DNA from 2 places in the Peptoniphilus equinus genome. Region 2 is predicted to be linked to the other one. Evidence: predicted binding sites of a transcription regulator. Region 2 holds the regulator's gene; the other holds the start of a gene.
What was found. The regulator HrcA, encoded in region 2, represses chaperone genes, less so after heat shock. The targets are predictions, from matches to a motif close to ATTAGCACTCNATANTATNGAGTGCTAAT.
Positions count from the first base shown of each region.

Region 1: a site for HrcA is predicted at 2,162-2,190, ahead of O6R05_RS08025 (co-chaperone GroES). Genes of this name have one in related genera too.

Region 1 is NZ_CP115667.1:1,661,236-1,664,654, reverse strand. It holds gene O6R05_RS08040 (redox-sensing transcriptional repressor Rex) at 1-543, shown strand, start outside; gene O6R05_RS08035 (DNA-3-methyladenine glycosylase family protein) at 533-1,375, shown strand; gene O6R05_RS08030 (DUF554 domain-containing protein) at 1,356-2,054, shown strand; gene O6R05_RS08025 (co-chaperone GroES) at 2,202-2,483, shown strand; gene groL (chaperonin GroEL) at 2,511-3,419, shown strand, end outside.
Region 2 is NZ_CP115667.1:415,845-419,263, forward strand. It holds gene lepA (translation elongation factor 4) at 1-374, opposite strand, end outside; gene lepB (signal peptidase I) at 393-941, opposite strand; gene hrcA (heat-inducible transcriptional repressor HrcA) at 1,145-2,161, shown strand; gene grpE (nucleotide exchange factor GrpE) at 2,166-2,744, shown strand; gene dnaK (molecular chaperone DnaK) at 2,773-3,419, shown strand, end outside.

The DNA.
Region 1 (3,419 bases), 460 kb from region 2:
CGTGATCGCATCAGTTCTCAAGAACTCAGTGAGCTCTGCGGTTTCTCCGCCAGTCAGATTCGTCAGGATCTAAACCACTTTGGAGGTTTCGGACAACAAGGCTACGGCTATAATACCGCGCTGCTTAGAGATGAGATCGCTCAAATACTTGGCATTCACAACCGTTACAAGGCGGTTGTCGTGGGTGCGGGACGTCTGGGAACTGCAATTTTTGAATACGAAGGGATTCGTAAAAGCGGTTTTGATATTGTTGCCCTCTTTGATAACGATCCGAAAAAGATTGGCATGAAAGTGGAACATGTTACCATCGAGCCGGCTGATGAGCTTTTGCACTACATTGATCATCACCAGGTGGATGTGGCGATTATAACTGTGCCGAAGACGGCTGCAGAGGAAATTATTCGTCGCTTGGACGCACATGGCATTCGAGGTATTTGGAACTTTGCGCCGGTGGATGTGAATGTCACCCACTCCATTGTGGAAAATACTCGGATTAACGATTCTATTTTAAAATTAAGCTACTATTTACAACATGGCCGTTAAATCTCAGATCGTTGACACGCCGTACTTTGATCCGAAAGCTATTTTTAACTGTGGTCAGGCCTTTCGAGGTAGAACCACGGCAGACGGTTTTTTGGTGCCGGTGGAAGGGCGTCTCATTGCCATCACACCGTGTGGCGGTGGGTGGTCGTTTCAGTCTGACAGGCCTGAGGCGGACCGTCACTATTTTGACTTCAACACGGACTACGGGGCCTTACGGCGCCCGCTCCACAACTTTGAAGCGATGCGAACGCCGATGGCCTACGGCCGAGGAATTCGTCTTTTAAATCAGAGCCCGTTTGAGACCATCTGCACCTTTATCATCTCCCAAAACTCTCACATTCCTCGCATTAAAAAGACGGTGGAATGGTTGGCCGCGACGTTCGGATCGGAAATTCGAGAGGGAATTTACAGCTTTCCCACACCTCAGGCACTTGCTTCGGCAGATCTGAGTATATTAAGAGAACAGGGCAAGTTAGGCTATCGTGATAAGTATATTTTAGGCACGGCGCAGGCTGTGGCAGAAGCGCGGGTCACGATGGCGGAGCTGATGAAGCTCGATCGTGACAGAGCACGGGAGTTGCTTCTTACTTTGCCAGGCGTAGGGCCCAAAGTAGCGGACTGTATCCTCCTCTTCGGGTTGGGGCACAAGGACGCCTTCCCCGTGGATGTGTGGATACAGCGGGTGATGGAACATCTTTTTTTACAATCGAAAACTTCAAAGTCTCGTATTGCCATAGAAGGTCGTCGGCTCTTCGGGGAAAGTGCCGGCCTTGCTCAGCAGTATCTTTTTTATTATGGAAGGGAGCACAGTGATGTTTGGCGTCATTATTAATAGCTTGGGGATTATCCTCGGCTCGACCTTAGGTCTTGTTATCGGACAGCGCTTTTCAAAGGAATTACAGGATCAAATTATGACCATCTTAGGCCTTGGTGTTTTTGTCATCGGTCTTCAAGGGGCGCTTAGCGGCGGCTCCGTCACTGTCATGATTGTCTCCTGTGTGGTGGGGTTACTTATCGGACACGCCTTGCAGTTGGAGACACGTCTCAATCAGCTCGCTTTCGGCCTCACCGCCCGTGTGGTTAAAAATGGAGACAGCGCCAAGGTGGCCGAAGGCTTCATCACCACATCCCTCATGTTCTGCGTAGGGTCCATGTCCATTATCGGCTCGTTGAATGCCGGCCTTTTACACAGCTATGATGTGCTTTATGTGAAAACTGCGCTGGACAGCATCAGTGCTATTATATTTGCCAGTGCCCTCGGGGTTGGCGTGGTGTTTTCGTCGGTGAGTCTTTTTATCTATCAGAGTTTTCTGGTTGCGATCAGCGGCTTTTTGGAGCCTATTATGACCGAGTCCATGTTGACGGAGATAGCAACAGTCGGAGGACTGCTTATTATGGCTATCGGATGTAATATGTTAAAGATTACCACAATTAAGAATGCGAATCTCATTCCTGCCATTCTCATCCCCGTGCTCTATCAGCTGGTAAAAATATCGTTTAATCCTCTTTGATAAAGAGGATTTTTTTGTGGGATGACGCCACGACGGCGACAGAAATAAAGGTAAAAATATGTCAGATTTTGCTTGAACTTTTATATACCTTAGGGTATGATAAGAGAGTAAGCACTCGAGACGGTTGAGTGCTAAAAGGAGGATAACATGAATTTAAAACCATTGGATGACAAAATTGTAATTAAGAAAGCTGAAAAGGAAGAGACTACAGCTTCAGGTATTGTGCTGCCGTCCTCTGCTAAAGAAGAATCCAACATCGCTGAAGTCATTGCTATCGGCAAGGGCATTACCGATGATGATGCGAAAAAAGAGGAGCTTCACATTGGGGATAAAGTTATCTTTTCCAAGTATGCCGGCACGGAAGTGGAATTGGAAAAGACCGCGTATACTATCTTAAAATATACGGACATTCTCGCCGTTATCGAATAATCAACATTCAGCATTTAAGGAGGCATTATGGCTAAAGAAATTAAATTCTCAGAAGATGCAAGAAAAGGTCTCATGGATGGGATCAACGGTCTTGCCAATACAGTAAAAGTCACCCTTGGACCTAAGGGTCGCAACGTCATTTTAGATCGTGAATTCGGTTCTCCGCTCATCACCAATGACGGTGTCACCATTGCAAGAGAAATTGAATTTGAAGATAAATTTGAGAACATGGGTGCACAACTGTTAAAAGAAGTGGCAACCAAGACCAACGATGTGGCAGGGGACGGGACTACCACAGCCACCCTGTTGGCTCAAGCTATCACTCAAGAAGGTATGCGAAACCTCGCTGCCGGCGCCAACCCAATGGTGTTGCAAAAAGGAATTCGTCAAGCGGTAGATACGGCTGTGGAAGCGATCAAAAACTTCTCTAAACCAGTTGAAACCAAAGAGGCTATTGCACAAGTGGCTGCCGTGTCCTCTGCGGACGAACAAGTGGGTGAGTTGATTGCCGAAGCTATGGAAAAGGTCGGTAAAGACGGTGTCATCACGGTCGAAGAGTCCAAATCTACCGGTACACACCTGGATGTGGTAGAAGGGATGCAGTTTGATCGCGGCTATCTGTCTCCATATATGGTCACCGACAATGAAAAGATGGTGGCGGAGATGGATAATCCGTTCATTCTCATCACAGACAAAAAAATCACCAACATTCAAGACCTGCTCCCACTCTTGGAACAAGTCCTGCAACAATCCAAACCGCTTCTAATTGTTGCCGAAGATATTGAAGGGGAAGCTCTGGCAACCTTGGTGCTGAATAAACTTCGCGGCACTTTAAACATCGTTGGGGTCAAAGCACCGGGCTATGGTGATCGTAGAAAAGAAATGCTCCAAGATATCGCCATTTTAACCGGTGGTAAAGTTGTCTCCTCCGATCTT
Region 2 (3,419 bases):
TGATCCAGGGCGAGGTAGACGTTGGCGAGGGTCTGAGCTTCCACCCCCTGAGACGCATCCACCACGACGATGGCGCCCTCACAGGCGGCGAGGGAGCGGGACACTTCGTAGTTGAAGTCCACGTGGCCCGGGGTGTCGATGAGATTGAAGGTGTATTCATTGCCGTCCTCGGCTTTGTAGATCAGACGGACGGCTTTGAGCTTGATGGTGATGCCCCGTTCTTTCTCCAGTTCCATGGAGTCCAACACCTGGGACTGCATCTCACGCTGTGTGAGCATGCCGGTCATCTCAATCATGCGATCGGCAAGGGTGGACTTGCCGTGGTCGATATGTGCAATAATAGAAAAGTTTCGAATAAAATCTTGTCGCGACATGACATCTCCTTAGTTCGGTCAGTTCATAATTCCGGCTCGGGACAGCGGCCAGAAGCGCAGTTTGACGACGCCGTTGACGTGAGCTTTTTCCACGGGCCCGAAGTACCGTGAGTCCATGCTCTTGCCGGGGAGTCGGTTGTCCCCCATGACGAAAAATTCATTCTCGCCGAGGGTCCACTCCGAGGCGTTGTAAATTTCAGTGTAATCCGATGAGGTGTAGTCCTCGTCCAAAGGCTCGTCGTTTAAAAAGACCACGCCGTCGTGGATGCTCACGGTGTCCCCGGGGACGCCGACGACACGCTTGATGTAGTCTTTACCCTCTTCATCCGGCGCGTCGATGATGACGATGTCGCCGCGGTCGGGATCGGAGAATCGAAGGGGCAGGATGAGGGCGATGAGACGGTCGTCCTGATGGAGGGTCGGTTCCATGGATTCGCCGACCACCATGTTGGAACTGAATATAAATGTCTTAATAAGCAGCGCGAGGACGATGGCCACGGCAAAGGTGCCGAGATAACTGAGCACCGTGTTCTCGCGTTTGTCTTTATTTGGATTGGTTGAGTTCATAAGAGCCTCCTTAAGCTTATATCATCGTCCATTTTATCATATTTAAAATTCAATTGAAATCTATGACCCGGCCATTCCGTGACGGCGGAGGGGAAATGTGAAAAAAGTCAAAAAATAATCTTGACATTCTTTGACTAATGGCGTATTATTAGTTCATAAGCTTTAGCACTCACTTAGAAGTAGTGCTAACAAAGGGTGGTGCTATGGATTCGAGAAAGGAAAAAATTTTAAATGCCATTATTCGTTCCTACATTGAATCGGCCATGCCTGTGGGGTCACGCACGCTGCAAAAAGGCTATGATTTCGGCGTGAGTTCCGCCACCATTCGCAACGAGATGGCGGACCTGGAGGACTTGGGGTATCTGAACAAGCCCCACACGTCAGCGGGCAGAATCCCCTCTTCCAAAGCTTATCGGTTTTATGTGGATGAACTGAACCGTCATTTCAGCGAGCTGGGTCCGTCGGCTTTTGGCGACGAGGAGGAAAGTCCTCTCAAGGGCACGCTGAAGGAACTCTATCACGAAGCGGTGGAGCGCCTGGCCGAGGCGTCGGGTTACATTGCCTATGTGATTACGGAGCAGCGTCGGGCACGGGGTATCAAACTGATACAGATTATTCCCATGGACCGCCGCAGTGTGTTGCTTCTTGTGGTGGGAAATCGAGGGGCTGTGGAAAAACACTTTCTGCCCACGGCGATTCCCATGGACGATGACACGGCACGGGGTTTGAGTGCGGCGCTGAACAGTTATTTCAGCGGTGTGGACCTTGCGGATCTGGACAGCTTCGATGTCTATCTTCGCGGCGAGGCTGGCCGGCACAAGGATCTTGTCGAGCTTGTGACACAGCGGATCAGCGCGTTTGATCGGAAGGAAAAGAAAGTTGATTTCTACTACTCCGGTCTTAAAAATGTCTTTAATTTCAAAGATGCCCTCACACAAAAGGAGGCTTTTGAAATTATGGCGCTCGTTGAAGGCCAGGACTTCAAAAAACATTTGAGCGATTTTAACGACAACCTTTGCGTGGTGATTTCCGATGAGGACAAGGGGGGACTTTTAAAGGACAATGCCATTATTCTGGCGAGATTCGGCGATGAGCACGATGTGATTTGCGGGAAACTGGGTATACTTGGTCCGCAGCATCTGGACTACGAGGCCCAGATCAAAAACGTCGTGGCCATGAGCCGACTGCTCAACAGGTCAATAGATAAACTTTTGAGGTGATAAGGTGCAAAAAGACAAACATGACCGCCAAGACGAGGCGGAGACGACAGACATGACTGAGGACACTGAGGTGCATACAGGCGATGACACGTCCGTGACCGAGGACGTGGCCGATGCACAGACAGATACCACTGAGGCGGCGGACCCTGAAGGTGACGCCGGGGTCTCTCGTGAAGACGAGCTGAAAGATCAGCTCATGCGATTGCAGGCGGACTTTACCAACTATCGGCGCCGTGCGGAAAATGAAAAGCGGGAGTATGCGTCCCTCGGGAGCGAAAAGGTGCTTCTGGAGCTTCTGAACATTGTGGACAATTTCGAACGTGCCCTTGCAGGTGCAAGCGGTGATGAGAAATTCCGCGAAGGGGTGGAGCTGATTTATGCGCAGCTTCTCGAACTTTTGAAACGCTATAACGTGGAAGCCATCGACGGTGTGGATGTGCCTTTTGATCACAACATCCATCACGCCGTGTTGGTCGAAGCCAGAGAGGGTGTGAAAGAGGACACGGTTCTCGACATTCTTCAAAAAGGCTATAAAATCAATGACAAAATTCTACGACCTGCCATGGTCAAGGTATCACAATAAAGGATAACACTTAAGGGAGGAACTATTTATGGGAAAAATTATCGGAATTGACTTAGGGACAACCAACTCTGCGGTAGCAGTTATGGAAGGTAATGAAGCGACGATCATTCCTAACATTGAAGGGAACCGCACCACGCCATCTGTGGTTGCTTTTACCAAAGACGGGGAACGTCTGGTAGGGGAAACTGCAAAGCGTCAAGCGATCACCAACCCTGATCGCACCATTCAATCCATCAAACGTCACATGGGTTCGGATCACACGGTCACCATTGACGGCAAAAAGTACACGCCGCAAGACATCTCCGCAATGATTCTTCAAAAACTCAAAGCCGATGCGGAATCTTACCTCGGCGAAAAGATTACCGAAGCGGTTATCACCGTACCGGCATACTTCACTGACGCCCAACGTCAAGCGACGAAGGACGCAGGAAAAATTGCAGGCCTTGAAGTAAAACGTATTGTCAACGAACCGACTGCCGCGGCTCTGGCTTATGGTGAAGACAAAGACGCAGAATCCACAACGGTCATGGTCTATGACCTTGGCGGCGGGACTTTCGACGTGTCCATTTTGGAACTCTCCGACGGGGTCTTTGAAGTTCACTCCACACGAGGCAACAACAAGCTCGGCGGCGACGACTTTGACCAAAAGATTATCGACTTCATCGCCGAATCGTT